DNA from 2 places in the Cupriavidus sp. MP-37 genome. Region 2 is predicted to be linked to the other one. Evidence: riboswitches for the same ligand, from Rfam matches in the RefSeq annotation. Region 2 holds a riboswitch; the other holds the start of a gene.
The links. Region 2 has a riboswitch for glycine ahead of gcvT (glycine cleavage system aminomethyltransferase GcvT). Riboswitches for the same ligand answer to the same signal wherever they lie in the genome.

Region 1 (15,878 bases), on a different replicon from region 2:
GCGGCGAATGGGAGCAGGCCAGCGCGCACGCCACCGCGCGCCAGCAAGAGATCTGCGAAACGCTGGCCGCCACCGCGCGCGAGATGGCGGCGCAGGCCCAGGCCCAGGCCACCGGCACCGTGGCCGAAGTCTCGCGCTTACTGCAGGCCGCAAGCGAAGCGCCCCGCGCCGCCGCCGAAGTCATTGCGCAGCTGCGCGAGAAACTCACCGAGGGCATGGCGCGCGACCACGCCATGCTGGAAGAACGCAGCCGCATGATGGAAACGCTAGGCACGCTGCTTGACGCCGTCAACCATGCCTCCACCGAGCAGCGCACCGCGGTCGACACGCTGGTCGCCACCACCGCCGACCTGCTCGAACGCGTCGGCACGCGCTTTACCGACAAGGTCGAGTCCGAGACCGGCAAGCTCACCGACATCGCCGCGCAGGTCACCGGCAGCGCGGTCGAGGTGGCCAGCCTCGGTGAAGCCTTCGGCGTGGCGGTGCAGCTGTTCAGCGAATCGAACGGCAAGCTGATCGACCACCTGCAGCGCATCGAAGCCGCGCTGGACAAATCGATGACGCGCAGCGACGAGCAGCTGGCCTACTACGTGGCGCAGGCGCGCGAGGTGGTGGACCTGAGCATGCTGTCGCAGAAGCAGATCCTGGAAGACCTGCAACTGCGCGCAGCCCGGCAGGCGCCCAGCGCAGAGGCGGCATGAGAGAAGAACTCGACGCCGGCGTTGAGCCCACCGTGCCGGCCTGGGCGGTTTTCGGCGACCTGATGTCGGTGCTGCTGGGCGCGTTCGTGCTGGTCCTGCTGGGGGTCATCGGCGTGCAGATGGAGCTGTCGGCGCGCCTCGAAGCCGAGGTGAAACAGCGGCAAGAGGAAGCCCAGCGCCGCGAGACGCTGGAAAAGGCGCTGGCCGGCCCGCTCGCCGCCGGCCGCGTAACGCTGGTGAACGGGCGCATCGGCATCAGCGGCAGCGTGCTGTTCGCGCTGAATTCGGCCGAGCTGCAGCCCGAGGGCCGCGACCTGCTCAAGAGCCTGGCCCAGCCGCTGTCGGCCTACCTGCGCAGCCGCGACGAGATCCTGATGGTCAGCGGCTTTACCGATGACCAGCAGGTGCGCGAGGGCAACCGGCGCTTTGCCGACAACTGGGAACTGTCGGCGCAGCGCGCTTTGACCGTGACCCGCACGCTGATCGATGCGGGCATCCCGCCGTCGTCGGTGTTCTCGGCCGCGTTCGGCTCGCAACAGCCGGTGACGCCGAACGCCGATGCCGCGGGCCGCGCGAAAAACCGGCGCGTGGAAATCTCGCCGGTGCCGCGCGTGACCACCGGCACGGTGAAGGCGCATGGTTGACCTCGACGCGGCGGCCTCGGTCCGCGCGCAACTGGACGCCTGGCAGGCCAGCGGCGCGGACCGCGCCGACCCGGTGCGCTTTCGGCTGATGCTGGCGCTGGCCGGCCGTGCGGCCGGACATGGCGGCGCCGCGCGGCAGTTGCTGGAGGCGCGCCTGCAAGACCTGGTCACGGCCTATGCCGCGATCGTGCAGCGCAACGCCGATGACGCTGGCGACGCCCCTGAGCAGCCCGGGCCGACGCCGACGCTGAGCGCGCTTGGCGCACTGGTCCACGACCTTTCCGCCCGCGCCAGGCCCGCCATCGCGGCGGCTTCGAACGATGCCCGCGCGCTGTCGCCGGCATCGGCGCAGGCCGTGGACGCGCCGCTGGTCGACACCCTCGCCGACTACTTCCGCGAGACCTGGGCGCGGGTCAGCGTCGAACAGCAGTTCCGCCAGTCGCTGGAACGGGTGCCGGAGAATGCCGGGCCGCTCAACACCGACCATCTCGTGCATCGCGCGCTGTCGCTGATGCGCGAGACCTCGCCGGAATACCTGCGGCATTTCCTGTCGTATGTCGAGGGCATGGCGTGGCTGGAGCAATTGAGCGCGGCGGCGGCGGCGCAAAAGGAAGCGGCCCGCGCCGCCGCGAGGAAGAGCACGCGGGGCAAGGCCCGCAAATAGCAGCGTGGCCGGTAATGCCGTTTAGCTAAGTGACTGTCGTCCCCGCGAAAGCGGGGACCCAGTGACTTTTAACGACGCTGGGTTCCCGCTTTCGCGGGAATGACGGTAGGAATCGAAACCTTATCTGAACGGCATTACAGCGTGGCCAGGGTTCCAGCGCCGGCGGCGTTACTCCTCTGGTTCCTCCACCGCAAACCCGTACAACGCCGCGGCATTGCGCCATCGCAGCGCCGCGGACAAAGCCACGTCTGAGTCCGCCTGCCACGCCACAAGGCGGCGGCACTCATCCAGCCGGAGCGGCGCCTCGTGGTTGGTCCAGGGCCAGTCGCTGCCCCACAGCAGCCGGTCATCGCCGACGGTGTCGCGCCATGCCTGCGCCAGCGCGGGCCAGTCGTCAGGCGTTGGCAACCGGTATGGCGCACTGATTTTCACCCACACCGGGCGGCGCGCGCACACGGCCGTGGCGACCTCGAAGATGGCATCTGCAGTCCCCGCAGTACCAGGGCGGCCGAAGTGATCCAGCACCACCGGTGTGCCGGCATCGCCAAGCGCCGCGTCAAGCCGCGCCAGCACCATGCCGCCATCGCCGTTGCGGGTATGGAGCTCGACATGCCAGCCCAGCGCGTCGATCCTGCGGAACAGCCCGCGCCACGGCGCGGTGGCGATGCGCTGCCAGTCCGGATCGCCGTACAGGTTGAGGCGGATGCCGCGCACACCGGCCGCCTGCAGCGTGTCCAGCTGCGGGTCCGTCACCGATGGCTCGACCACCGCCACGCCGCGCAGCCGTTCGGGCCGGGCCTGCAGCGCGGCCAGCAGCGCTGAGTTGTCGGTGCCCAGAAAACTCGTCTGCACCACCACCCCATACAGGTCTCCCAAACCGCCGAGCGCGCCCAGCGTTGCCTGCCAGTCGTCCAGGCCGGCGGCATAAGCCGGCCGGTAGCGGGCCGAAGGCGCGGCAACACCGGCAGAGAAGACATGGAAGTGGGTATCCACCAGCGGCACAGCGCGCCTACTCATCATCAGCCTCCGTGGGGCGGGTATATCCGGATATGGCGTCCAGACCCGCGTCAGTATTCTAGTCCTCTAGAGGACATCAGCATTCGATCAATTTAGCACGGCTCCGGCATGCCAGACAACGCGCTGCACCAGACCACCACCGCTGCCGCGGGGCTGAGCCGCTACGGCCAGATCGCGGCTGCACTGCAGGCCAGGATCGTTTCCGGCGCCTGGACGCCGGGCAGTGCCATCCCGGCCGAAGGGGCGCTGGCCAAGGAATTCGGCATTGCGCTGGGCACCATCCGCCAGGCCATCGCCGTGCTGGTCCAGCAAGGCCTGCTCGAGCGCGTGCAGGGCAAGGGCACCTTTGTGCGCAAGGGACTGAGCGGCGCCAGCCTGATGCGGTTTTTCCGCTTCGGCAGCGCCGATGGCGCGCCCGTGGTGCCCCGCTCGGAAATCCTGTCGTGCCGCGCCGTCCGGCTGGACAAGGCCATGGCCGCCCGCTTCGGACTGGACAGCGGCGCGCGCGGGCTGGCGATCTCGCGCCGCCGCTGGCTGGACGAGACGCCACGATTGCTGGAATCGATCTGGCTGCCGCTGCCGCGCTGCGAAGCCCTGCAGCAGCTGCCACCGGCGCAGTGGGGCGACCTGCTCTATCCGCTGCTGGGCAGCGCCTGCGGCGTCACGGTCCATCGCGCCGTCGACGAGGTGACCTTCCGCACGCTCGCGGCGGACGAGGCCGGGTTGCTGGCGCTGCCCGATGCGCATCCGTGCGCGGTCGTGACCCGGCACGCCTTCGACCTGGCCGGGCATTGCATCGAATACCGGCTGACGCGCGGCGACGCCTTCGCCTTCCGCTATACCGCCGACGTCCGCTGACGGACCGGCACCGAGGAGACCGACCCATGCACGCTCGCCACGCGTTCGCCGCCACAGCAACGGCGCTGATCGCCATGACCACGCCCGCGCAGGCGGCCGATCCCGCCGCAAGCTGGCCGGCACGTCCCCTCACCATCGTGGTGACGTACCCGCCGGGTGGCGGCGCAGACCTGATGGCGCGGTTGATCGCGCCGGCGCTCGGGCGCGAACTGGGACAGACCGTGGTGGTCGAGAACCGGCCCGGTGCGGGCGGGCAGATCGGCGCCGCCTATGTCGCCAAGGCGGCGCCCGACGGCTACACGTTGATGGTCGATGCGTCGTCCTATGCCGTGAATCCGAGCCTCTATCCGCGCCTGCCCTACGATCCGGACAAGGCGTTCCGGCCGCTCGGCGTACTGGCGCGCTATCCCAACGTGCTGGTGGCCACCGCCAGCTTTCCGGCGGGCAAGGTCAGCGATGTCGTGGCCATGGCCCGGCAGAAGCCGGGCTCGGTGGCCTTTGCCTCCTCGGGCAACGGCTCGGCGCAGCATCTGGCCGGGGTCCTGTTCGAGCAGCGCGCCGGCGTCGACCTTCTGCACGTGCCCTACAAGGGCGGCGGCCCAGCCATGACCGATGTCATCGCCGGCCAGGTGCCGCTGTTCTTCGCCAACGTGGCCTCGAGCCTGCAGCACATCCAGGCCGGCAAGCTCAAGCCGCTGGCGGTGACCAGCCTGTCGCGCACCACGGCGCTCCCGGCCGTGCCGACCATGCAGGAAGCCGGCGTGGCCAGCTACGAGGTCTACGAATGGAACGCGGCGTTCGTCCCCGCCGCGACACCGGAGCCGATCGTCGCGAAGCTTGCCGACGCGCTGCAGAAGGTCATGACCAGTGCACAGATCCGGCAACGCGTGGCCGAGCTGGGTGGCGAGGTGGTGGCGGCACCGCCGGCGCAAGCGCGACAGTTCATCGACGGGCAGGCGCGGCTATGGGCCAGGGTCATCCGCGACGGCAACATCAAACCCGAATAACAACTCAAACCCCGCGCCCCTATCACCCCTATCGAGAGCCTATCTTCCCCATCGCCCCAGCCGCGCCACGGCGGGGCTACCGCAATTCCAGGAGACAAGCATGACCGCAGCCAACCCCTTTCGCCGCCAACTGCTCAAGGCCGGCGCAGCGCTCGGCGCGTGCGCGCTGGCGCCCACCCTCGCCCGCGCGCAGGCCTGGCCGGCCAAGCCGATCCGGCTGGTGGTGCCGTTCGCGCCGGGCGGCAGTTCCGAGATCGTTGCGCGCTCGACCGCGGCGGAGCTGACCAAGCTGCTCGGCGTGTCCGTATTCGTCGAGAACAAGCCGGGGGCCGCCGGCAATATCGCGATGGGCGAAGTCGCGCGCGCCGACGACAACCACACGCTGATCCTCGGCCATATCGGCACGCTCGCGGTCAACCCCTTCATCTTCGCGAAGCTGCCGTACGACCCGGTCAAGGACTTCCGCGCGATCTCGCTGCTGTCCAAGGTGCCGAGCCTGTACGTGGTCCATCCCGACGTGCCCGCGAAGAACCTGAAAGAATTCGTGGCGCTCGCCAAGAGCAAGCCCGGCAAGCTCAACTATGGTTCAGCCGGCAACGGCAGCGCCGGCCACCTGGCCTTTGAATACCTGAAGGCCGCCACCGGCACCTTCATTACCCACGTGCCGTACCGCGGCAGCGGCCCGCAGATCACCGACCTGCTGTCCGGCCGGCTGGAAGCCGCCGCGGTCGGCGCGCCCGCAATCCTTCAGTTCATCAAGGCCGGCAAGGTGCGCTGCATCGCCACCGGCACGACCCAGCGCATCGCGCAGTTGCCGGACGTGCCGACGGTGGCGGAGCAAGGCTATCCCGGCTTCGAGATGACGCAGTGGTATGGCCTGCTGGCGCCGGCATCACTGCCCCAGCCTGCCGCCGACAAGCTGGCCGACGCCACCATGAAAGCCGTGAAGAGCCAGAGCTCGGTCGAGCGCCTGAGCGCGGACGCGGCCATCGTGGTGGGCGGCACGCCGGCGGAATTCTCGCGCTTCATCGCGCAGGAGCAGCAGCGCTGGAAGCCGATCATTGCGCGGGCCGGTATCAAGCCGGACTGAGCGTATCGGTCCGCTCGTGGCTCAGGGCTTTTCCTGCCACACCGCGATGCCGCCCGAGGTGCCGGCGCGGCCATCCAGGCTGATTTCCACACGGGTCAGGTCTTCGCCAACCAGAACTTCACCGGCGTAGGTCTTGCGGACCCGCTCGACGATCTGCCCCACCGTGGCATCGCCGTTCAGGCCGATGTGGCTGAACACGGCCAGCTTCGGCGCGGCGGCCTGGAACACCCGCGCGGCATCCTCGGGCGAGGACAGATGGTCGTAGATGGCGCGGTACGCGGGATTGGACGCCAGCAGCGTGTCCGGGATCAGCGTGACGCAATGCACCAGCACGTCCGCGTTCCGGGCCTGCGCCACCACGGCGGGACTGAAGCGGGTATCGCCCGACAGCACCACCGAACGGCCACGATAGTCGATGCGGTAGCCATATGACGGGCGGATGTTGTCGCCGTGATCGTTCTCGAACGCGGTCACGCGCACCCCGCCCTTCTCATAGACGATGCCCGGCGCCACGTCATGCGCATCGATGGTGATGCCGGTAAGCGCGCTGCCTTCGTCCTTGTGCCGGATCGCGATATCGGCGGCAAAGGCCTGGCGCAGGCCATCCGCCAGCGCGCGCGTGCCCGCCGGGCCATACAGCGCCATGGGCCGGTCGCGGCGGCCATAGGGCGGCCGCAGCCAGCCGGTCAGCCACAGGTCGGGCAGGCCCACCAGGTGGTCGGAATGGAAGTGCGTGAGGAAATGCGCATCGACGCTGCCCAGCGGAATCCGCAGCTGCCACAGGCGCACCGATACGTTGCGGCCAAAATCGAAGACCAGCTTCTGGCCTCCGGCTTCGACCAGCGTGCTGTAGCCGGCGCGGGTTGGCGACGGCACCGGCGTGCCGGTGCCCAGCAGCGTCACGCGGAAATGGTCGGCGGGCTCGGTACCGCCCGTGCGGCCCGGCGGGGCTGGGGGCGTGCCCACCACCGGCGCCGTGGCGGGCGCGGCGGCCGAGAGCGCTGACGCGAAGATCAGGACGATGCCGGTCAGCATCGACAGCAGGTGGGAGGGTTTCATCGTTCTACCTCTTCAAGACATGAAATGGCCGCAACGGCTCAGAAGATCTGCTTGATGCCAAGCATGACGCCGGCCTGGTTGCCCCCTGGCGTGGGATTTCCGCCGGGACTGCCGCCGCTGACCGACAGCGCCGACTGGCCGCGATTGTCGATATAGCCCGCGGTGGCATAGAGCGAGGTGCGCTTCGAGAACGCATAGGTGGCGCGGAGCGCGCCAAGCCAGGCGCGGTTCGCGCTGTGCCGGTAGCGCAGGTAATAGAGTTCGCCGGCAAGGTTGAACGCGGGCGTGAAGTCATGCGAGGCGCCCGCGAACCACAGATCGCTGCGCGGCGTGGCGCTCGCCTGGTTGTTGCGCGACAGCAGGCCCAGGCCCAGCTTGGTCCGCTGCAGCAGCATGTAGCCGCCCAGCGAGAGGCGATCGTCCTTCAGGCTGCTGCGGCTCAGGCCGCCAAACGCGCCCGGGCCGCCGCGCAGCGAATCATAGGCAGCGCTCACGCCCCACCAGCCGGTTTCGTACATCAGCATGGCGGACCATTCGCGGCAGGCCCTTGCGTCCGCCGAGTTCTCGCCCGCGCAGTTGGTGCCGGCCGGTCCGGGGCCGGCATTGACGGCATCGCGGCCCAGGCTGTATGTCGCGCCGACGGTGACCCCGCCGAACTTGCCCTTGTACGACAGCGCGTTGTCGGCGCGCGTGTTGGGGATATAGCTGTCGATCGAGCCCACGCCATAGACGTTGGAGGTGAGGATGTCGGTATCCAGCCGGGCCCAGAACAGCATGGTGTACTGGCGCCCGAACCCGACCTGTCCCCATGGGCCGCTCAGCCCGACGAAGGCCTGGCGCCCGAACAGGCGCGCGCCCTGGTTAGAAACGCCCGAGTCAGGCGCAAACCCCGATTCCAGCACGAACACGCTCTTCAGCCCGTTGCCGAGATCCTCGCTGCCGCGCAAGCCCCAGCGTGACGGCACGGTCGCCGCCAGCGACGGCTGGCGCACCAGGGTATGACCCGCCGGGCCGACATGGTTCAGGTATTCCACCCCCGTATCGATGACGCCGTAGAGCGTCACCGACTGCGCTGCCGCCGCCAGTGGCAGCGCTGCCGCGAGTGCGGGCGCAAATTTCCGGAACTTCACGATGACGCCTCCTTGCCCGGCCACAGCAAACGAATTGGCCTCGTTGCTGCGCGTTCATATTTGAACATCTGTTTCTTTATTGAACCAACAGGCGCGAATCATATCGCCGCTGGCGATGCCGGCAGAGTGGGGAAACTACCAATCCGGGAACAAGGCAAGGCATGCCGTAGGGGAGGACAGCGGGCACAGCGTGGAAGCCGGTGCCGATACACGCACCATTTACAAACGGCGCGTGCTACCCGCGCCGCGACAACGCGCCGCAACGGTGGCCCGGAACCTGCAAGGGCTTGCTGCCCCGATCCACCATTCAGGAGCCGGCCATGAGCATCTTCAAGGACATCCTCAACAAGCTGCTGGGCAAGGACAAGCCCGCGGCCACCACCACCGCGACCACCACCAGCACCCCGCCCGCCGCCGGGTCGCCCACTTCCGCGGGCGCGCCGGCCGGCACTGCGCCAACCGCCGGCACCGGCGCGGCGCCCGCGGGCAACGTCCAGGGCACGACCGGTGCGCCGACCGGCGGCGCACAAGCCACGCCGCTGTCGGGCGTGGATGTCGAGGCCATCATGGACCGGATGGTGCAGCAGAGCGGGCAGACGCTGAACTGGCGCACGTCCATCGTCGATACGATGAAGGCGCTTGGGATCGACAGCAGCCTGGAACACCGCAAGGAACTCGCGCGCGAGCTGCACTACAGCGGCGACATGAACGATTCCGCGGCGATGAACGTCTGGCTGCACAAGCGCCTGATGCAGGAACTGGCCGCCAACGGCGGCAAGCTGCCGAAGGAACTGTCCTGAGGTAATGGGGAATGCGGCGCCGGGCTGGCGCCGCAGCAATCTCAGCCCGCGATGCCGGCCCAGCGCAGGTGCCGGGCCCAGTCGCCTTCGCTGATCACGCCGGACACGCCCTGCCGCTGGCCGTCGGCGCGATAGAAGTAGGTGCGCGGCATTTCGCCCATCCACTCCGGGTCGACCGCATAGCGCAGCCGCTCCTGCGGCTCGTGCCCGAACACCCACGCATTGCGCGTCAGCCCGACGCGACCGAGCACCTGTTGCACCTGGGGCAAGGCGTCGGCGCTGTCCGTGGCCAGCGTGACCACGCGCAGCCCGGGATGCTTCGCACGCAGCTTGCCGAGGGCGTCGAAGTTGCGCTTGCAATAGACGCAATCCAGCGACCACACCACCAGCACGAAGGGCTTGCCCTGCTGGCTGGCGGCGATGCGCGCGGCGTTGGCGGATTCGAACATCGCGACGCGGTCGGCGGCATTGGCGTTGCCGAGCATCAGCGCGCATGCGGTAAGCGCGGCTGAAACGGCGGCGGCGAACAGTTGGCGGCGCGATCGCATCATGCGCCCTCCTGCCCGAGCCCGAAGACCTGGAAGCCCTCGGCCTCGGTGCGCCACAGCACGTAGGCGCGGCCGGCGTGCTGCAGCAGGTGCGGCTGGTCGGAGTCGCGTTCCGTGCCAGCCAGCTTGCGCGTTTGCCAGGTCTTGCCGCCATCGTGCGACAGCATGGCGGAGAGCCGCGTCTGCTGGCCGTCGAACGATTTCCACACCACCGCGATGTCGTTGTCGTTCAGCGCGACGATATCGGCATGCTGCGCGCGCGCGTCATCGAGCGGGCGTTGCGCCTGCAGCTTGCCGTCGCGCCAGCGCCCCACCGACACCGTCGGCTTGCCCGCGCGCACGCTGAACCAGACCATGTGCACGGTGCCGTCGGGCGCCACCGAAGCGCCGGGGCCGTGGTGCGGGCACGCGTCGATGCGCCAGTCGTCGAAGGTGGCGCGCTGCATCGGCGTGGCCTTGCCGTCGGCGCCCAGCAGCGCCAGGGCGTGGTCGCGCGCGTTGGGCGGGAACACATGGCGCCACAGCGCCAGCATCCGGCCATCCGGCGTGGGCGACAGCGCGATGCGGCAGCATTCGCACGACTGGTCGGCGATCTTGTAGTCGCCCTGGAAGGTCTTGCCATGATCGGCCGACACGGCGTAGTAGATCGCGGCGCCGGCATACGGCTGCTTGCGCGCCTCGGCCGCGGCCACGTCGCGCTTGTCGATCCAGCTGACGAAGACCCGCCCGGCGGGGTCCACCGCGATCGCGTCGAAGCGGTGCGCGATCTGGTCGCGGTTGGCATGCACCGTCAGCGGCTCGGCAAAGGTCTGGCCGCCGTCGGTGGAGCGCGCAAAGCGGATAAAGCCGGTCCAAGGCTTGGGCAGCGGCTGGGTCCAGGTGACGTAGACCTGCCCGTCGGGTCCGGTGGCCACCTTGGGGCGGCTTTCATGATCGGCGGCGACCGGCTCCGGCGTGCCGTTGACATGCCGCGCCGGGCCGAAGCTGCGGCCGTAGTCGGTCGACGCGCGCACGGCGACATGGGGACCGTCCTTGTAGGCAATCCACAGCTTGCCGTCGCGGTCGAAGGCGGCGCCGGTGCCCAGTTCGCTCATCTTCGCGGCCTTGGCCTGGCCACCATGGCCGGCATGGCCGCCGTGCGTCTGTGCGGTTGCGCTGGCGGCCGCCAGCGCGGCAAAGGCGATCAGCCCGGCAACGATGCCGCGGACAGCGGAGCGGGCGCCTGGCATGGTGGAAGTCAGCGTGTTCACGTGCTCAGAAGGAAAGTTTCGCCTCGGCGTAGAACGTCCGCCCCGGGTACGGGTGATAGACGAAATAGCGCTGGTCGGTGAGGTTGTCGATGCCAAGCCCGAGCCGCACATTGCGCGCCGGCTTGTAGGTCACCTTGACGTCGAAGGTCAGGAAGCTGCTGGTGCCGCCGAAGGTGTCGGGGTTGGTATCGGAATTGTCGAGCGTATTGTACTGCCGGCCCGAATAGGTCATCGCCAGCGTGCCGGCCCACGCCGGCGTGAAGCGATAGGTGCCGGCCAGGTTGGCGCGCCACTTCGGGATGCGGTAGAAATACTTGCCCACCGAGGCCGGATTGTTGGCGTTCTCCAGCGTCTTCGAATGGTTGTAGGCGCCGCTGGCCGACAGGTCGAAGCCGCGCACCAGCACGTCGCGGCCGTCATAGGCGAGCTCGATACCACGCGTGCGCACCCGGTCGACGTTCTGGAAACTGGTGACGGTGGGAAATACCGTGGTGTTGGTCTGGCTGACCAGCGCATCGCGGATATCGTCCTCGTACAGCGAGACCCGGAAACTCGACGCCTCCACCGTGCGCTCGAAGGTCAGGTCCTTCGAGAAGGAGCGCTCCGGACGCAGGTTCGGGTCGTTGTTGATCAGCGCCGTGCCGGTGATGCGCCCCTGGAACAGCTCGCTGACGGTGGGGTAGCGATAGGCCTGGCCCAGCGACAGCCGGCCCAGCCAGTCCTGCCCGAACGCCTTCTCCAGCGCCAGCTTGGGCGACCAGTTGGACTCGCTGCGCACCGGATAGCCGACCTGCACGCCAGGCTGGCTGCGGCTGCCATCATAGGCGCGCCAGTGCTCGTAGCGCAAGCCGGGGATCAGCTTCCAGTCCTCGGCGAAGTACCAGGCGTCCTGCGCGTAGAGCGCCTGGGTCTCGGTCTTGCCGGTGAAGGCATTGTTGAACGCGGTGATGGTGGCCGCGCGCCAGTCCGAGGTGTTGTAGGTGGTGTTGCTCAGCCGGTAGTTGTCATAGTGGTAGCCGAACGTGACCCAGTGCCCGCCCTGCAGGCGCTGCGGGCGGTAGTCGGCCTTCAGGTCGAGCGTGCGCCAGCCGGTGCCGTCGCCATAGGTGACCGTGCCCGGTCCGTTGCCGACGGAGTTGGCGCTGCGGCTCACGTCCTTGCTGACATCGAACAGCGACGCCACACCGGAGAAGTTCCACCCGGTCTGGTTGCGCGTGCGCAGCGACAGGCCGTAGAGCCAGCGCGCATCCTCGCCATTGCCGGGCGCAAAGGCGTTGGCGGGAATCACGTACTGGTAGCCGCCGATGTTCACCGGTCCGCCCGAGACCACATTGCCGCTGGCATCGCGCAGATAACTGCCGGTGGTGTTGGAGCGGTCCTGCTGCCAGTATGCGGCGGTGAACTGCGCCTGCAGCGTGCTGGTGATGTCATAGCCAAGCTTGAGCTTGAGCTGGTCCTGTACCGTGTGCGTGACGCCCTCGCTGTTCACGCCCATCACCACGCGGTCGCGCCCGCTCTGGTCCTGGTCGAAATAGGCGCCGGAAACCGGCGTGTCCGCCGCGCCCGCAGGCCGCGTCGAGCGCGACGCGGTATAGAAGCTCAGCGGCTGGCTCTTGCTGTCCTGCCGGTCGACGCTGACCAGCCACGAGAACGCACCAACGCGGTCGCCCACATAGGCGTTGGCATGCACCCCGTTGAAGTTATCGTGGGTGCCGTACAGGTTGAAGCGCTGGGTGAACCACTGCACGCTGGCATCGCCCTCGAACTTCTCCGGCGTGCGCGTGGTGATCAGCACCGTCGCGCCCAGCGAATTGCCCGGATACAGCGCCGAATACGGGCCGTACAGCACGTCCATGCGCTCGATCTCGGCGGCATTGACCAGCGACCAGCGCGGCGGGAAGCTGAAGTCCGAGCCCAGCAGGTTGGACAGCAGCAGCCCGTCCGCATAGACCAGCCCGCGCGCCGACTGGCGCGAACTGGTGCTGCGCACCGAGATGATCGAATTCATATCGCCGATAAAGCGCTTGCGCACGGCGAGGTTGGGCGCGTACTTCAGTGCGTCTTCCGTATTGACCACGTTGAAGTCAGCCATGCGCGTGCTGCGGATGCCATAGGCCGGCGACGGCGTGTTGGGCGGGATCGCCGGCGTGTCGCCGCGTTCGGTGCTGGCCGATACCACCACCTCCTGCAGCGGCGCGGGCGCCTCCACCGCCTGGGCGGCGGCCACGGCGGGGCCCATCAGCACTGTCGAAACGGCCAGCGCAATGCGATTTTTCTTCACTGGAAACCTTGTTGTCGTCTTTTTGGCTCGCTGTGCTGCGTAGCATCAGGCGCACCTCCCGCACCTCCAGCATAGCGAGCGCTGACATTTTATGGGCCGAGGCGATCCGCGCCGATGCGACATAGCGACGCGGGCCGCCGGGGATATCCGCGTTAACCCGCATACCCAATACCCGGCCTTGTCACTACATTGCCCCGACTGGCCTCCAGCCAGCGTGATGCAGGGAGAGACTGTCGCGGCGCCCGCCGCGCACGGCGCCGAAGGAGCAACCGCCCCGGAAACTCTCAGGCAAAAGGACCGGCATCACCCGTCAGTGCACTCTGAAGAATGCCGGACGCCATCGTCCGCCCGGCATACCGAAGGAGCAAGCGCGCCCCGCCCCGCTGCCAGGCGTCGCGAATCTCTCAGGTCCAGAACAGAGGGGGCGTCCTTCACGCATGTTGCGTGCGGACTCCTACCCTTCGACGTTCCTGGATCCTGCAGATCATGAAGACAATCGCTGTCATCGGCGGTGGTATCACTGGTGTCACCACGGCCTACGCGCTGGCCCGGCGCGGCTTCTCCGTCACGCTGTTCGAACGGCACCGCTATGCCGCCATGGAGACCTCGTTCGCCAACGGGGGGCAGCTCTCCGCCTCCAACGCCGAGGTCTGGACCCACTGGTCCACCCTCGTCAAGGGCATCAAATGGATGCTGCGCAACGATGCGCCGCTGCTGGTCAATCCCCGGCCCAGCTGGCACAAGCTGTCGTGGTTCGCCGAGTTCATCGCGTCGATTCCCAACTACCGCCGCAATACCATCGAAACCGCACGCCTTGCCATCGCCGCGCGCGAGCACCTGTTTGCGTGGGCGGCGCAGGAAGGCATCGACTTCGACCTGAAGCGCGCCGGCATCCTACACATCTACCGCGACCGCGCCGGCTTCGAGCATGCCAGCCGGGTCTCGGCGCTGCTGGCGCAAGGCGGCCTGGAGCGGCGCGCGGTGACGCCGCAGGAAATGCGCGCGATCGAGCCGACGCTGGCGGGCTCCTACTACGGCGGCTACTTCACCGAGAGCGATTCGACCGGCGACATCCACAAGTTCACCAGCGGCCTGGCCGCCGCCATTGCGCGCCTGGGCGTGCGCTGCCTCTACGGCCAGGACGTGCGCGCGGTCAAGACCGACGGCCGGCGCGCCACCATCACCGTGCAGGACGGCAACGACAGCACCAGTGCCACCTTCGACGGCGCCGTGATCTGCGCCGGCACCGCCAGCCGCGCACTGGCCGCCGGGCTGGGCGACCGCGTCAACATCTATCCGGTCAAGGGCTATTCGATCACGGTCAACCTGACCGACGACGCCAGCCGCGCCGCGGCACCGGTGGTCAGCCTGCTCGACGACGAAACCAAGCTGGTCACCAGCCGCCTGGGCGACGACCGCTTCCGCGTTGCCGGCACCGCCGAGTTCAACGGCACCAACCGCGACATCCGCGCCGACCGCATCCGCCCACTGGTGGACTGGGTGCATCAGTGCTTCCCCGGCGTCAGCACGCGCAGCGTGGTGCCATGGGCCGGACTGCGGCCGATGATGCCGGACATGCTGCCGCGCGTGGGACGCGGGCGCGCGGCCTGCATCTTCTACAACACCGGCCACGGGCACCTGGGGTGGACCTTGTCGGCGGTGACGGCGGATATGGTGGCGGGGGTGGTGGACCAGGCAATGGGGAGTGCCCCGGCGATGGTGACAGGCGCTGCGCTGACGCCGGCGCGAGCCTGAACTTCGGAGGGAAAGGGCTAAGCCCGCACGCTGATGCCGTTCAGTAAAGTGACTGTCGTCCCCGCGAAAGCGGGGACCCAGTGACTTTTAACGACGCTGGGTTCCCGCCTTCGCGGGAATGACGGTAGGGCATTAGAGCCCGCATGCGCATTTCAAGAGTCAGCGATTTCTGAATCCGTTGCCCGGATCCAAACTTCGCGCGCCCCTGGAAATGCGACATCTCTCATCGATTCCCCGCTACCAACAGGAAATACTGGTGGCGTCATCGGACCACCGATGATCGGGTGTGGAAAGCCCGGATGTTTAAGGTGGACAGGCGTTGCGCTTGTAACGGGCAACGCCTGTGTGTTCGCACGAACCAAGCTGGCTCCCTGGCGGGCCGGGCGAGGCAGCCGCAAGGCTGACCGGTTCCCCACCTTAGACCGGTCTTTCCACCCTCGCTGTCTGGCCCGCCGCCCTCATGTGGAAATGAGTGGCGCGCTTTCACTAGTGGGGAATCAATGGCAACGATCGATGAAATGACCAACGAATGCCTGCAGCAGGTTCGCGCAGGAATTGAAGGGGTACTTGTACTTCTGGATCATGAAAGCGAAAGCTCGGAGGGCTGCTTCAGCGCGCTTTGCCTGCTTGGCATGGTGAAGATGCAGATTGATGGGCTGATGGTTGAGCGAGAGCGGTTGCAATAGCGGTTGGGGGGTGTGATGGTGGGTCTGTGCTATCACACCTCGCCTTGGGTTCCGCTCCGCGATCTCGAGCTTGCCGTCGGCGCAGAGGCACATTGGAGCAACTTTGCCAGCCCCGGAGTTCGTCGAAGAGCCTAAAATTTGTGGCGCATACCCCGTGCAAAGCTGGTGCCACTGCCCTCTCCGCTAACCTTGTCGAACACCGTCACAGCGTACACGTCCGTTCGCTTCGACAGGGCATAGTCATAACCATCGGCAAGTCCATGGCGCCGAAAGTCCGCCATGACATCGCTACGTACCGGTGAAGAAACCGCAGAGGCCAGGATCCTTCCGCTGCCGACTGGAATCTGTGCGCCCATCTGCAGCGTGTCAGTTGTCGTCGATGCACCGC
Region 2 (15,878 bases):
AGCCACGTTGCGGGTGGTAAAGGAACACGTGGCGCGCATGAAGCAGTACCTGGACGAGCCGCCGTCGCCGGCGACGCTGGCCGGTTATATCGGCGCCGCGTGGCTGGCGCGGGCGCTGCAGGGCGTGCGCACGGGCGGGCCGGCGGAACTGCGGCGCGTGCTGCAGGGGCGCGTCGACGTGGGCGACTTCACGCTCGACTTCAGCCGCGGGCAGCGCGGCTCGCAGTACGTCACGCTGGCGGTGTCGGGCGCACGCTAGCGATGCGATAGCGCCGCGGCGGCTCAGCCGGCGGCCGCCTTGCCGCCATTACCACCATTACCACCGTTGCCGAGCAGCGCCTTGAGCGCGCCAAGGCGGTCCTTGGGGCTCATCGCCGGGGTCGCGTCGACCGGCGCGGGCGCCTCTTCCAGCTTCATCTCGCCGATAAAGCGGGACGGCTGGCACGAATAGGTCTCGCGCGCGCGCTTGCGCTTCTTGCACCAGCTGACATGCAGGCTGCGCTGCGCGCGCGTAATGCCCACGTACATCAGGCGCCGCTCTTCCTCGATCTTTTCGTCGCTCATGTCCTCGTCCTCGCGGCAGTGGGGCAGGATGCCTTCTTCCACGCCGACCAGGAACACATGCGGATATTCCAGCCCCTTGGACGCATGCAGCGTCGACAGCCGCACCGCGTCGGGGTCTTCCTCGCGGCCTTCCAGCATGCTCATCAGCGCCACGGTCTGGGTCAGTTCCAGCAGGTTCTTGCCTTCGCTGCCGAAGCCGTCGGCGGTGTCGAAGCCGGTGGCTTCCCCGCCGTCCGCGCCCTCGGGCTTGGTGCCCTTGCGCTTGAGCCAGTCGAGGAATTCCAGGGTATTGGTCCAGCGCGACTGCGCCTGCCGTTCGTCGAAGCTGTCGTACAGGTAGGCCTCGTAGTGGATGCCGGCCATCAGGTCGTCGAGGACCTCGGTGGCCGGGTCCTTGGCCGCGCGGTCGGCCAGCCGCACCATCGATTCGCAGAACACGCGCAGCGGTTCCAGCTGGCGCGGCTGCAGCTTGCCCTCGATGCCGCCCATCATCGCCGCCTCGAACAGCGACACCTTGGCCTGGCCGGCGAAGGTGCCCAGCACTTCCAGCGTGGTGTTGCCGACGCCGCGGCGCGGCGTGGTGATGGCGCGGATAAAGGCGGGATCGTCGTCGGGATTGGCGATCAGGCGCAGGTAGGCGCAGATGTCCTTGATCTCGGCCTTGTCGAAGAAGCTCTGGCCGCCGGACAGCACATACGGGATGCGCTCGCGCCGCAAGATCTGCTCGAACAGCCTGGCCTGGTGGTTGCCGCGGTACAGGATGGCGTAGTCGCGGAACTGCGCGCGGCGCTCGAACTTGTGCGCCGACAGGCGGAACACCACCGACTCGGCCTCGTGCTCCTCGTCGTTCATCGGATGGATGGCGATGGGGTCGCCCATGCCGTGCTCGCTCCACAGCTTCTTGTCGAACAGCTTGGGATTGTTGGCGATGACGGCGTTGGCCGCTTCCAGGATGCGCACGGTGGAGCGGTAGTTCTGCTCCAGCTTGATCACCTTCAGGTCCGGGAAATCGGTCTGCAGCCCGCGCAGGTTGTCGAGCGTGGCGCCGCGCCAGCCGTAGATGGCCTGGTCGTCGTCGCCCACCGCGGTGAAGGCCGGCGCGCGCAGGTGCGAGCCGCCCGCCAGCAGCTTGAGCAGCTGGTACTGGCAGGCGTTGGTGTCCTGGTATTCGTCGACCAGGAAGTAGCGCAGGCGGTTCTGCCACTTGAGCCGGACCGCTTCATCGCGCGCGAACAGCTCTGCCGGCAGGCGGATCAGGTCGTCGAAATCCACCGCCTGGTACGCGTTCAGCGTGGCGACGTAGTTGCGGTAGACCAGCGCGGCCTGGTGCTCGTCTGCGTTGGCGGCCTGCGCGATCGCGGCCTCGGGGTCGACCATGCCGTTCTTCCACAGCGAGATCGTGCTTTGCACGCCGCGGATCAGCTTCTTGTCGGTGGTGCCCAGCTGCTCCTGGATCAGGCCGAAGCAGTCGTCCGAATCCATGATCGAGAACTGCGGCTTCAGGCCGACGTGCTCGGCTTCCATGCGCAGGATCTGCACGCCCAGCGAGTGGAAGGTGCAGACCGTCAGCTGCCTGAGCGGAATGCGCTTGCCCTCGCGCGTGGTCTTGCCCTCCATCAGCTTGGCGATGCGCTCCTGCATCTCCTTGGCCGCCTTGTTGGTAAATGTGACGGCGGCGATATGGCGCGGCTCGAAGCCCTTGTCCTCGATCAGATGCGCGATCTTCTGCGTGATCACCCGGGTCTTGCCGGAGCCCGCGCCGGCCAGCACCAGGCAAGGCCCGTCGAGGTAGCGGACGGCTTCGGATTGGGCGGGGTTCAGGCCATGGGTCATGCGGGGAGGCGGAGCGGGCGTTTGGGGGCAGCGGCGGAATCGACGGGGAACGGCGGGAGTTGCCGGCAACCGGGCAACGGACCGCGGCAAAGCTGCCGATGTTAACACGCGCGCCACGGCTGGTCAGTCAGCGCACGCCGCGCGCGCCGGCCTGGCTGTGTCACTGGCGTAACACTTCGTAAAGACCGGAGCCAATGGCATAACGCGACACTCTAACCAGTGTGTCCCCCGGTCCGCCGGGCCGCGCGGGCATGCACAGATCATCACATCGGAGCCAACAATGAAAACCCTGCAAAGTTTGACCAAGGTGACCCTGATCGGCATGACGGTCGCGGCCTTTGCCGGTTGCGCGGACATGACCCCGAAACAACGTAATACCGCCATCGGTGCCGGTGCCGGCGCGGTGGGCGGCGCCATCCTGACCGACGGCAGCGCGCTGGGTACGCTGGGCGGCGCGGCCGTGGGCGGCGTGATCGGCAACGTCGTCACCGACGACAAGAAGAAGTAAGCCCGGCCGCGCAGCGTCGGGTACGGCGGGCCCCTGCCGTGGTTTGACAAAGGCCGGGGCCTCCCGTACATTGCGCGCATCCGACCGGGAGAGCGCGCATCGCCTGCGCCGCCGAAGGGGTATCACCCGAAAACTCTCAGGCACCACGGACCGGTCGGATCGGCATGCAACATGCACACGATGCATGCCGCACTCTGGAGAGCGGCACCCGCCATTCGTGGCGAGCGTGTCCACCGAAGGGGCGCGCGAGGCTGGGATCGATTGGATCCGCCTCGTAATCTCTCAGGTATCGAGGACAGAGGGGTCATCCGCCGCAGCGGATTGCTTGCCATATCGGCGTAGCGATCGTTGCGGCGGATGACCCTTTTTTGTTTTCGCCAACCGAGACTGCCCCCGAGGATTCCATGACGCTCCAGGCCACGCCCCTCAACGCTATCCACCGCGCCCTCGGCGCCCGCATGGTCGACTTCGGCGGCTGGGACATGCCGGTCAACTATGGCTCGCAGATCGAAGAGCACCATGCCGTGCGCAACGATGCCGGCATGTTCGACGTCTCGCACATGTGCGTGGTCGATCTCGCCGGCGCCAATACCCGCAGCTTCCTGCGCGGCCTGCTGGCCAACAACGTCGACAAGCTGCAGACCCCCGGCAAGGCGCTCTATTCCTGCATGCTCGACGAGAACGGCGGCGTCATCGACGACCTGATCGTCTATTTCTTCGCCGAGGACCGTTTCCGCCTGGTGGTCAATGCCAGCACCGCGGTGGGCGATATCGACTGGATCCGCGCCCGCAACGACGCCACCGGCAGCGGCGTGACCATCACGCCGCGCCGTGAAGATGTCGCGCCCGCGGGCGTGCAGCCGCTGGCCATCGTCGCGGTGCAGGGCCCCAACGCCCGCGCCAAGGTGTGGAGCACCTTCCCGTCGACCCAGCCTTCCGACACGCTCAAGCCGTTCAACGCCGTGGTAGTGCAGGACCCCGCCCTCGGCGAAGTGATGGTGGCGCGCACCGGCTACACCGGCGAAGACGGCTTCGAACTGGTGGTGCCCGCCGCCAGCGTCGCCGGCCTGTGGGAGAAACTGAATGCCGCCGGCGTGCGCCCGGCGGGCCTGGGCGCGCGCGACACGCTGCGCCTGGAAGCCGGCATGAACCTGTACGGGCAGGACATGGATATCAAGGTCTCGCCGCTGGACGCGGGCCTGGCCTGGACCGTCGACCTGCAGAGCGAGCGCGACTTCACCGGCAAGGCGGCGCTGGCCGCCAACGGGCAACGCCAGCAGTTCCTCGGCCTGATCCTGCGTCCGACGGAAGGAAAAGCGGGCGGCGTGCTGCGCGCCCACCAGAAGGTCATCACCCCCGCCGGTGACGGTGAAATCACCAGCGGCACCTTCAGCCCCTCGCTGTCGCAATCGATTGCGTTCGCGCGCCTGCCCCGGGGCGTGAACGTAGGCGACACCGTGCAGGTGGAGATCCGCGACCGCAAACTCAACGCGACTGTGGTTAAACTGCCGTTTGTGCGTCATGGCAAGGCACTCGTGAGCTAAGGGCAAGCCCCGCTCACCCAACGGTCGCCCTCGCCTGCCGGCAGCGTTGCCGGGCAGGCATCACCCAACAAGAAACAGATCTGAATCCGGAGAACCTTCATGAATTTCCCCGCTGACCTCAAGTACACCGAGTCGCATGAGTGGGTGCGCGTCGAAGCCGACGGCACGCTCACCATCGGCATCACCGACCATGCCCAGGACGCGCTGGGCGACATCGTCTTCCTGGAACTGCCCGAAGTGGGCAAGTCGGTCGGTGCCGGCGACGCGCTGGCGGTGGTGGAATCGGTGAAGGCCGCGTCCGACATCTACGCACCGGTGGCCGGCGAAGTCATCGCCGTCAACGAAGCCGCCACCGCGGCGCCGGAAAGCGTCAACGCCAACGCCTTCGACGCGTGGCTGTTCAAGCTCAAGCCGGCCAACGGCGACGACGTCAACGGCCTGATGTCGGCCGACGCCTACAAGGCCAGCGTCGGCGCCTGATCGCCCGCCGGTCCCGCGCCAGGGACCGGCACACCGCATTCGCGGCGCCGCGGCACGGCTGACCACCTGCCGCCGGCGCCCACCACGAGGTTCTTGCCCATGAACGCCCCGCTGCCCATGAAAGCCGCCCAAGCAAACCGGCCCACGCTGGCCGAACTGGAGGCGCGCGACGCCTTCGCCGCCCGCCATATCGGCCCCGATACCCCCGAACAGCAGCACATGCTGAAGGTGCTCGGCTATGACAGCCGCGCCGCGCTGATCGACGCCGTCATCCCCGCCGCCATCCGCCGCCGCGACGGCATGCCGATGGGCGAGTTCACCGAGCCGCTCAGCGAAGAGGCCGCGCTGGCAAAGCTGCGCGCGCTGGCGGGCAAGAACAAGGTCCTGAAGAGCTTTATCGGCCAGGGCTACTTCAACACCATCACGCCCGGCGTCATCCTGCGCAATATCTTCGAGAACCCCGCCTGGTACACCGCCTATACGCCGTACCAGCCCGAGATCTCGCAGGGCCGCCTGGAAGCGATGCTGAACTTCCAGCAGATGGTCACCGACCTGACCGGGCTGGATATCGCCAACGCGTCGATGCTGGACGAAGGCACCGCCGCCGCCGAAGCGATGACGCTGCTGCAGCGCGTGAACAAGCACGACTCCAATATCTTCTTCGTCGCCGACGACGTGCTGCCGCAGACGCTGGAAGTGGTACGCACGCGCGCGCTGCCGCTGGGCATCGAGGTCAAGGTCGGCCCCGCCGCCGACGCCGCTGCCGCGGGCGCGTTCGGCGTGCTGCTGCAATACCCGGGCGTGAACGGCGACATCAACGACTACCGCGCCATCGCCGACGCCGTGCACGCCGCCGGCGGCCTGGTGGTGGCGGCCGCCGACCTGCTGGCGCTGACGCTGATCGCCGCTCCCGGCGAATGGGGCGCCGACGTGGCGGTGGGCAACTCGCAGCGCTTCGGCGTGCCGCTGGGCTTTGGCGGCCCGCACGCCGGCTACATGGCGGTGAAGGATGCGTTCAAGCGCTCGATGCCCGGCCGGCTGGTCGGCGTGACCATCGACGCGCAGGGCAACCAGGCCTACCGCCTGGCGCTGCAGACGCGCGAGCAGCATATCCGCCGCGAGAAGGCGACCTCCAACATCTGTACCGCGCAGGTGCTGCTGGCGGTGATGGCGTCGATGTACGCGGTCTACCATGGCCCGCAAGGCCTGAAGCGCATCGCGCAGCGCGTGCATCGCCTGACCGCGACGTTGGCCGCCGGCCTGCAGGCGCTGGGCTTTGCGCGCACCAATGCCAGCTTCTTCGACACGCTGACGCTGGAAACCGGCTTCAACACCGACGCGATCCATGCCGCCGCCACCGCGCGCGGCATCAACCTGCGCCATGCCGGCGCCACCCGCGTCGGCATCTCGCTGGACGAGACCGCCACCCGCGCCGACGTGGTCGCACTGTGGGAGATCTTCACGCAAGGCAAGCCGCTGCCCGCCGAGGTCGACTTCGACAAGCTCGAGGCCGCCGCGCAGGACGCCTTCCCGCCCGCGCTGGCGCGCACCAGCGCCTACCTGACGCACCCGGTGTTCAACACGCACCACGCCGAGCACGAGATGCTGCGCTACCTGCGCATGCTGGCCGACAAGGACCTGGCGCTGGACCGCACCATGATCCCGCTGGGTTCGTGCACGATGAAGCTGAACGCGACCAGCGAGATGATCCCGGTGACCTGGCCCGAGTTCAGCCAGATCCACCCGTTCGCGCCGCTGGACCAGACCGTGGGCTACCGCGAGATGATCGACCAGCTCGAGGCCATGCTGTGCGCCGCCACCGGCTACGCCGCGGTCAGCCTGCAGCCCAACGCCGGCTCGCAGGGCGAATACGCGGGCCTGCTGATCATCCACGCCTACCACGCCAGCCGCGGCGAGAGCCACCGCGACATCTGCCTGATCCCGTCGTCGGCGCACGGCACCAACCCGGCATCGGCGCAGATGGCCGGCATGAAGGTGGTGGTGGTGGCCTGCGACGAGAACGGCAACGTCGACCTGGAAGACTTGGCCAGGAAGGCCGAGCAGCACAGCCAGAACCTGGCCGCGATCATGATCACCTACCCGTCCACGCACGGCGTATTCGAGCAGGGCGTGCAGCAGATCTGCGAAATCGTGCACAAGCACGGCGGGCAGGTCTACGTCGACGGCGCCAACATGAACGCGATGGTCGGCACCGCCGCGCCCGGGCAGTTCGGCGGCGACGTGTCGCACCTGAACCTGCACAAGACCTTCTGCATCCCGCACGGCGGCGGCGGCCCGGGCGTGGGTCCGGTTGCGGTCGGCGCACACCTGGCGGACTTCCTGCCCAACCAGGACAGCGTCGGCTATCGCCGCGACGAGCGCGGCATCGGCGGCGTGTCGGCGGCACCGTTCGGCTCGGCCAGCATCCTGCCGATCTCGTGGATGTATATCGCGATGATGGGCTCGGCCGGCCTCACCGCCGCGACCGAAAACGCGATCCTGGCCGCCAACTACGTTGCCAAGCGCCTGGCGCCGTACTACCCGGTGCTGTACACCGGCCAGCACGGTCTGGTCGCGCACGAATGCATCCTGGACCTGCGCCCGCTGCAGAAGGAAACCGGCATCAGCAACGAAGACGTGGCCAAGCGCCTGATGGACTACGGCTTCCACGCACCGACCATGAGCTTCCCGGTGCCGGGCACCCTGATGATCGAGCCGACCGAGTCCGAAGCGCTGCATGAGCTGGACCGCTTCATCGACGCGATGATTGCGATCCGCCAGGAAATCGGCCGGGTTGCGGACGGCACCTTCGACCGCGACGACAATCCGCTCAAGCACGCCCCGCACACCGCCGCGGTGGTCACCGCCAACGAGTGGCCCCACCAGTACACGCGCGAGGAAGCCGCCTACCCGGTGGCCTCGCTGCGCACGCAGAAGTACTGGCCGCCGGTCGGCCGCGCCGACAACGTGTACGGCGACCGCAACCTGTTCTGCGCCTGCGTGCCGGTCAGCGACTACGTGGTGGACTGAGCCGTCACCCCGCCCACAAGCTAAGCTGTACTCAGGGCGCCGCGCAACGCGGCGCCCGCCGGCCTGGTCCGGCATCAATCTGGAGGCGGTCCGTGGCAGTCAGCGTATTCGATCTGTTCAAGGTGGGCATCGGCCCGTCGAGCTCGCACACCGTGGGCCCGATGCGCGCGGCGCTGATGTTCGCGCAGGGGCTGGAGCGCGACGGGCTGCTGCCGCAAGTCGCCAGCGTGCGGGTGGAGCTGTATGGCTCGCTCGGCGCCACCGGCAAGGGCCACGGCACCGACAAGGGCGTGATCCTGGGCCTGATGGGCGAGGCGCCCGACACCATCGATCCCGATTCCATCGACACGCGCCTGGCGGCGCTGCGCAAGACGCGCGAGCTGTCGCTGCTGGGACGCCATATGGTGCCCTTCATCGGGAAGGAGCACATCGCCTTCTACCGGCGCGAGGCCATGGCCGAGCATCCCAACGGCATGAAGTTCCACGCCTTCGATGGCGGCGGCGCGACGCTGCGCGAGGCGCGCTACCTGTCGGTCGGCGGCGGCTTCGTGGTCACTGCCGGCGCGCCCAATACGCAGGTGCTCAAGGCCGCGCAGCAGTTGCCGCACCCGTTCCGCAGCGGCAAGGAACTGCTCGGGATGGCCGGCGCCAGCGGCAAGAGCATCGCCCGGCTGATGCTCGAAAACGAGCTGACCTGGCGCAGCGAGGAAGAGGTCGTCAACGGCCTGCTGCACATCTGGGACGTGATGCAGGCCTGCGTGGCGCGCGGCTGCCGCACCGACGGCGAGCTGCCGGGCCCGTTCAAGGTGAAGCGGCGCGCGCCCGAGCTGTACCGCAGCCTGACCGAACGCGCCGAACGCACGCTGTCGGACCCGCTCTCGGTGATGGACTGGGTCAACCTGTACGCCATCGCCGTCAATGAAGAAAACGCCGCCGGCGGGCGCGTGGTCACGGCGCCGACCAACGGCGCGGCCGGCATCATTCCCGCGGTGCTGCACTACTACGACCGCTTCGTGCCGGGCGCCAACCGCGCGGGCGTGGTCGACTTCCTGCTCACTGCCGGCGCGATCGGGCTGCTGTACAAGCTCAACGCGTCGATCTCCGGCGCCGAGGTCGGCTGCCAGGGCGAAGTCGGCGTAGCCTGCTCGATGGCGGCCGGCGCACTCGCAGCGGTCACCGGCGGCAGCCCGGCACAGGTGGAGAACGCCGCCGAGATCGGCATGGAGCACAACCTGGGGCTGACCTGCGACCCGGTCGGCGGGCTGGTGCAGATCCCGTGCATCGAGCGCAACGCGATGGCGTCGGTCAAGGCGGTCAACGCGGCGCGCATGGCGCTGCGCGGCGACGGCACGCATTACGTGTCGCTCGACTCGGTGATCAAGACCATGCGCGAAACCGGCGCCGACATGAAGACCAAGTACAAGGAAACGGCACGCGGCGGGCTGGCGGTGAATATCGTGGAGTGCTAGCGCCGGTGCGGCGTATCATGGCGGCGTTCCCCGGCCAAACAACAAGAGGACGGCCATGCAGACCTTCCACCAACTCTTTGACGAGACCTCGTCCACCTTCACCTACCTGCTGATCGACGCCGCCACCGGGGACGCGCTGCTGATCGATCCGGTCGACCACCAGCTCGAGCGCGACCTGAAACTGCTGCAAGAAACCGGCGCGCGCCTGGCGTGGGTGATCGAAACCCACGCCCATGCCGACCACATCACCTCGGCCGGCCACCTGGCCTTGCAGACCGGCGCGCATACCGCGGCGCCGTCCGGCTGCGACATCAAGCCCGCGCACAAGCAGCTGATCGACGGCGACACCATCGCCTTCGGCAAGCAGGTGCTGCGCGCCATCCATACGCCCGGGCACACCGCCGGCAGCATGAGCTACCTGTGGGAAGAAAGCACCGCCGACGGCATCGTGCGCCGCATCTTCACCGGCGACGCGCTGCTGATCGATGGCTGCGGCCGCACCGATTTCCAGTCCGGCGACGCCGGCACGCTGTACGACAGCCTGACCCGCAAGCTGTTCGCGCTGCCCGACGACACGCTGGTCTATCCGGCGCACGATTACAAGGGCCGCACCGTCTCCACCATCGGCCATGAACGCGCGCACAACAGCCGCGTCGCCGGCCGCACGCGCGAGCAGTTCGTCGAGATGATGCGCAACCTGAACCTGCCGCGCCCGAAGCTGATCGATGTTGCCGTGCCCGCCAACCAGCGCCTGGGCCTGCGCGACGGCGAAAGCGTGCCGCACGGCGCCTGAATGCCTTCCCAACCCTAGGAGTCCATGCATGTCCACCTACACCGCTGAAGTCCTGTGGCAACGAGACGGCCAGGATTTCGCCGGCAACCGCTACAGCCGCCGGCATCTGCTGCGCTTTGATGGCGGCGCCGAAGTGCCGGGCTCGTCGTCGCCGCACGTGGTGCCGCTGCCGATGTCCGATGCCAGCGCGATCGACCCGGAAGAAATGTTCATCGCTTCGCTGTCCAGCTGCCACATGCTGTGGTTCCTGTCGCTGGCGGCCAAGCAGCGCCTGGTGGTCGACCGCTACCTGGACGCCGCCACCGGCGTGATGGAAAAGAACGCCGACGGGCGCATGGCGATGACGGTGGTAACGCTGCGCCCGCAGGTCACGTTCGGCGGCGAGCGCGAACCCACGCGCGACCAGCTCGACGCGCTGCACCACGCCGCGCACGAGGCCTGCTTTATCGCCAACTCGGTCAGGACCGAAGTGCGCTGCGAACCGGTGTACGCCGGCGCCTAGCCGCCACGGACATACGGCCATGCGCGCCAGCGTGCCAGCCGCCGCCACCGCACCCTCGGCACCGCCACGCACGGCGCGGCCGCGCCTGTGGCGGTGGCTGGCAGCGGCCCTGGCGGGGCTAGCCGCAATCGCCATGCTGCAGGACCACTTCCTCTATTTCCCCGAACGCGCCGCGGTCGACGACATGGTCTCGCCCGGGCTGCGTGCGTGGCCGGATCCGGAGGATTTCCGCGGACTGGTGGCCGAGCCACGCGGGCCGGTGCGCGCCACCGCCATCGTGTTCCACGGCAACGCCGGACATGCCGGGCATCGCGACTATTACGCCAGCGCGCTGGCGCCGCTGGGCGTCCGCGTGATCCTGGCCGAGTATCCCGGGTACGGGCCGCGTGCGGGCACGCTGGGCGAGCGCAGCTTCGTCGCCGACGCGGAGCAGTCGATTGCGCTGGCGCGGCGCCAGTTCGACGGGCCGCTGCTGCTGATCGGGGAATCGCTGGGCGCCGGCGTGGCGGCAGCCGCGGCGGCGCGCCAGCGCGACAGCGTTGCCGGCGTGCTGCTGATCACGCCGTGGGACAAGCTGGCCCACCTGGCCTCGCACCACTATCCGTGGCTGCCGGCAGGCTGGGTGCTGCGCGACCGCTACGACAGCGTCGCCAACCTGGCGGGCTTCGGCCGCCCGGTGATGGTGGCGGTGGCCGAACGCGACACCATCGTGCCGGCGCGCTTCGGCGAGGCGCTGCATGCGTCGCTGGGCGAACCGCGGCGGCTGGCGGTGATCGAGGGGGCCGGCCACAACGACTGGACCGCGCACGTCGACGCGGGCTGGTGGCGCGACGCGCTGGCCTTCCTGCTGCCGCGACAGCAGCGCTGACGGCTGTCCGACGCGACTTTACGTGGCCCAGCGATCGCAGGCCTTGCGCACGGTTTCGCGCTGGCTGCGCGCTTCCGCGTCGACCTGGCGCAGCCAGCGGGCATCGCCGTCGCGGCGCTCGGCCAGTGCACGGATATTGGCCAGCGCCTCGAGCGAACCGAGCGCCTCGGCATGCGGCACCAGCGCGTCGCAGATCGACAGGATGTGGTCCGCGATCGGCATGCGGGTCAGTTCGTTGGGGTGCACGTATTCGCCTTCCAGCCCGAAGCGGCACGCCTGGAAGCGGTTGAAGGTGTACACCAGGTAGTCGTCTTCCTGCGGCATGAACGGGCGCGACAGCAGCAGGTAGCGCGCCAGCATCTGGATATACGCGGCGATATCGCAGGCGCGCTGCACCGTCAGCGGCGTGTCCATCACGCGGACCTCGATGGTGCCGAACTCCGGCTTGGGACGGATATCCCAGTAAAAGTCCTTCATGCTTTCGATCACGCCGGTATTGCGCATCTTGTCGAAGTACGCGGTGAAGGCATCCCAGGTCAGCAGGAACGGCGCGCGCCCGCTCATCGGAAACGCCGCGACCGAATTCAGCCGCGCCGAGGCAAAGCCGGTATCGACCCCCTGCACATAAGGCGAGGACGCCGCCAGCGCGACGAAGTGCGGCACATAGCGGCCGATGGCATGGAGCAGGAACAGCGATTCGTCGGCGCTGGGGCAGCCGATGTGCACGTGCTGGCCGAACACGGTGAACTGCTTGGCCAGGTAGCCGTACAGTTCGGAGATGTACTGGTAGCGCGGCGAATCGGAGATGGTGCGGTCGGACCATTGCTGGAACGGATGCGTGCCGCCGCCGGCAATGCCCAGGTTCAGCGGGTGCGACGCCGCCACCATCAGGTCGCGCATCACGGTCAGCTCCTGCAGCGCCTGCTGGTAGCTGTGGCAGATGCCGGTGCTGATCTCGATCATCGACGGGCTGATCTCGGGCTTGATGTCGCCGGCATGCTCGGCGCCCTTGAGCGCGCGCAGCAGGTCGGGCGCAAACGGCGCCAGGTCATAGTCATGCCGGTTGACCAGCTGCAGCTCCAGCTCGACGCCGAAGGTCAGCGCCTCGGATTGCTTGAACGGTTCGAGCGACATCAGCGCCCTCCTCCATTGGCCCGGATATCGACGCGGACTTCGCCTGCGTAGCGCAGCGCCCAGGCCGCGATCACGGGACCGAAAAGTTGTTCGATGGCCAGCGCGCACAGGATGATGGCGGCCAGCGGCTGCCCGGTGCCGGGGTAGAGGCGCGCGACGTCATGCATCAGCAGGTAGGCCAGGCCCGACATCGGCGCCAGTGCCAGCCCCAGCGCCATGCACTGGCGCAGGCTCAGTCCCGAGAACGAACCCAGCGAGACCACCCCGGCCAGCTTGGCCACATGGCGCAGCAGCACCAGCGCGATGGCGTAGACGCCGCCCACGGCCCAGTCCTGCGCCGTCAGCGGCAGGCCCAGCGACACCACCATGACGATGATCAGCAGGCTGCCGGCGCTGCCGAAATGCGGCGGCCACACGTGCGGCTGGTTGTCCTGGTGCTTGAACACCACGCCGGCGAGCATCAGCGTCAGCGGCATCGACAATTTTAGTACCCGGGTCAGCGCCAGCGTGAACAGCACCAGGCCCACCAGCACCAGGAAGCTGTAGTGGTCGTCGGCCGACATGCGGTCGTAGATGGCATGGCCGAGCTTGCCCACCACCCAGGCCAGCAGGCACGAGCCCACCAGCAGGTACAGCGGATGCAGCAGCGCCGCGCCCAGGTTGCCGTATTCCGAATGCAGCCAGCCGGTGGCGACCTGCACGATGGCGGCGGCGTAGATGCTGTTGAGCGCGGCCATGGCCAGCAGCCGCTCGGTGACCTGGCCGTCGGCGCGCAGTTCGTTCTTGAGCTGCAGCACGATGGTGGGCGAGGTGCTGACCGCGATGCCGCCGGCCAGGATGGCCACGCCGGGCGAGGCGCCGATCCACTGCAGCACCGCCGCCACCAGCCCCCAGGTCAGCAGGCTTTCAAAGGCACTGGTCAGCAGCAGCCAGCGGTTGGCACGCAGCCAGGTCAGCGACAGCCGGTGGCCGAGTTCGAACAAGGCCAGCGCCAGCGCCATATCGATCAGGATACGGGTCTGGTTGATCATGTTCTCGTCGACGATGCCGCGGCCCAGCATGCCGGCGCACAGCCCCGCCGCGGCGTAGCCGACGATGCGCGGGCAGCGCAGCCAGCGCCGGCTCAACTCGCCCGCCAGGCCGGCGCCGACCAGGGCCAGCCCGACCCAGAAGAGGCCGCCGGGCGCGAGCGGGAGGCTAGGAAAAAGTTGGCTCAGTCCATTCATGGCGACATGGTAATGTAAGCACTTCACAATCCATGTCAGTGATTGTCCGACACCGCACCAAACGCGCGCCTTATTTCGGTCATCTTCACGTAAAAAACGCCATCTGCGGATGGCGTTTTTTACATACCTTACATCTTCAGCCGTTTCGCGAGCTGCGGGAGACGTTTCAGACGCCCCACACCTTCCACACCGGGCGGGTGGCCTTCAATGCTGCCTCGACCTGCCCGTACAGGGTGCGTGTGGCGCCCTGCGCGGCCCCGCGGGCACGCGCCTTGTCGAAGTAGCCGAGCGCGGCTTCGCGCTGGCCCTGCCCGAGTGCCGACTGGACCGCGCGCAGATACACTTCGGCGTCCCAGTCGTCATGCGCGGCGAAGGCCGCGACGAAGTCCGCCAGCGCCGCGTCGTGGCGGTGCGCGGCGTTGTGCACCAGGCCGCGCTGCACACGTGGGCCGGCCTGGTCCTGAGGATCGCCCTCGGTCAGCGCCACCGCCTGCTCGAACAGCGGCAGCGCGCGCTCGGGCTCGCCCAGGTCGCGCCAGACCTGGCCGAAACGGTTGTACAGCCACGCATCCTCGACCAGCAGCGCGCGCCGCTGCTGGGTCTCGATCTCCGCCAGCGCATCGGTGCGGTCGTGTTCGTCCATGCCCGCCATGCGGGCCTGCAGCAGCGCGGCATAGTGCGCGCGCGCATGCGCCATCGGATGCGCGGCCTCGCTGCGGGCTTCCACCGGCAGCGCGTCCAGGCGCGCATCCATGTGCGCCATCGCGGCGCGCGCGGCCTCGGTCGGCTCGGCGCCGCCGATGGCCTTCCAGGCGGCGATCATGCGGCTGAAGGCCCAGGTCACGTCGGCCGGATTGCGCTCGAGCGGGTAGCGGTTGAGCACCTCGCCCGCCAGCTCCGCCACCTGCTGGTGCCGGCCCGCATCGGCGTGGCAATCGAGCAGGTCGATCCAGTGCTCGATGAACTCGCTGGCGGCCATGCCCTGCCGGTGCAGCGCGATGCGCTCGTCGGCATGCGCGGCGTCGGCCGGCAGGCTGCGCGCCAGCAGCCGGCACAGCAGCGAATAGACATGGGGGTCGGCATTGCCGCCATGGCCGGCGGCATCGCCCTGGCCGCTGGCAAAGTACTGGTCGAAGCGCGCCACCCCCGCGCGCCCGGCCTGCACCAGCACCGGACGCAGCGCGGCCTCGGCGGCCGGCACGTCATCGATGAACTCACCCAGCGCCATCGCGGCGCGGTAGTAGCCGGCGCCGTCGTCGCACTGGTCGGTCAGGGTAAAGCGCAGCCACGGTTCGCGCTCGGCGGCGGCGGTGCCCGCGGTGCCCGCATTGCCGGCCTCGCGCTGCGCCAGCTGGTAGCGCCAGGCCAGTTCGCGTACCTGGCTCTGCGGGTCCGGAACCTGGCGCAGGTAGACGCCGAGGTCTTCGAGCGCACCTTGCAGGTCACCGACGCCATGGCGCAGCGGCGCGCGCAGCCGGCGCGCCTCGGGGTGGTCCGGGTGCTCGGCGAGCACGCGCGCGGCCTGGTCAGCGGCGACGGCATCGCCGGCCGCGGCGTCGAGCTGCAGCAGGTGCGGGTTGTCCAGCGCGACCCGGCCCAGGCAGACGCGCATCAGCGGCTCCGCCGGCACGCCGGCGGCCTCGGTGCGGGCGATGTAGTCCGACACCAGCGGCGCGATATCGTCGGCGCCCAGGTCCGGGTTGCGCACCATCAGGTCGTACCAGTAGCGCGCCGCGGCTGCCATGTCGCCCAGCCGCAGCGCCGCCAGGCCGGCGTGGAAATGCGCGGCCCATTCGCCGGTCAGCAGGCCGCTGCGCTGCGCCGCCTCATGCAGCCACGGGCGGGCCTCGGCATCGCGCCCCAGGCTCATCAGCATGGCGCCGTAGCGGTGCGCGATCACGCCGCGCGAGACCCAGCGGTGCGGCGG

Region 1: it holds a riboswitch for glycine, as region 2 does, so the genes downstream of both, LIN44_RS21945 (D-amino acid dehydrogenase) here and gcvT (glycine cleavage system aminomethyltransferase GcvT) in region 2, are expected to answer to the same signal.

What each region holds. Positions count from the first base shown of each region.
Region 1 is NZ_CP085345.1:1,192,169-1,208,046, forward strand. It holds gene LIN44_RS21880 (DUF802 domain-containing protein) at 1-701, shown strand, start outside; gene LIN44_RS21885 (OmpA family protein) at 698-1,345, shown strand; gene LIN44_RS21890 (DUF2894 domain-containing protein) at 1,338-2,009, shown strand; gene LIN44_RS21895 (amidohydrolase) at 2,178-3,029, opposite strand; gene LIN44_RS21900 (GntR family transcriptional regulator) at 3,135-3,884, shown strand; gene LIN44_RS21905 (tripartite tricarboxylate transporter substrate binding protein) at 3,911-4,891, shown strand; gene LIN44_RS21910 (tripartite tricarboxylate transporter substrate binding protein) at 4,992-5,981, shown strand; gene LIN44_RS21915 (MBL fold metallo-hydrolase) at 6,003-7,040, opposite strand; gene LIN44_RS21920 (porin) at 7,079-8,170, opposite strand; gene LIN44_RS21925 (DUF3597 domain-containing protein) at 8,491-8,970, shown strand; gene LIN44_RS21930 (hypothetical protein) at 9,012-9,521, opposite strand; gene LIN44_RS21935 (sialidase family protein) at 9,518-10,768, opposite strand; gene LIN44_RS21940 (TonB-dependent receptor) at 10,773-13,049, opposite strand; glycine riboswitch at 13,261-13,359, shown strand; glycine riboswitch at 13,360-13,478, shown strand; gene LIN44_RS21945 (D-amino acid dehydrogenase) at 13,494-14,804, shown strand; gene LIN44_RS21950 (DUF1484 family protein) at 15,305-15,490, shown strand.
Region 2 is NZ_CP085344.1:367,025-382,902, reverse strand. It holds gene LIN44_RS01755 (ABC transporter substrate-binding protein) at 1-259, shown strand, start outside; gene LIN44_RS01750 (UvrD-helicase domain-containing protein) at 283-2,397, opposite strand; gene LIN44_RS01745 (glycine zipper 2TM domain-containing protein) at 2,678-2,905, shown strand; glycine riboswitch at 2,981-3,068, shown strand; glycine riboswitch at 3,090-3,214, shown strand; gene gcvT (glycine cleavage system aminomethyltransferase GcvT) at 3,310-4,449, shown strand; gene gcvH (glycine cleavage system protein GcvH) at 4,549-4,929, shown strand; gene gcvP (aminomethyl-transferring glycine dehydrogenase) at 5,029-7,959, shown strand; gene LIN44_RS01725 (L-serine ammonia-lyase) at 8,052-9,428, shown strand; gene LIN44_RS01720 (MBL fold metallo-hydrolase) at 9,484-10,221, shown strand; gene LIN44_RS01715 (OsmC family protein) at 10,250-10,723, shown strand; gene LIN44_RS01710 (alpha/beta hydrolase) at 10,743-11,591, shown strand; gene LIN44_RS01705 (YbdK family carboxylate-amine ligase) at 11,610-12,725, opposite strand; gene LIN44_RS01700 (cation:proton antiporter) at 12,725-13,951, opposite strand; gene LIN44_RS01695 (tetratricopeptide repeat protein) at 14,118-15,878, opposite strand, start outside.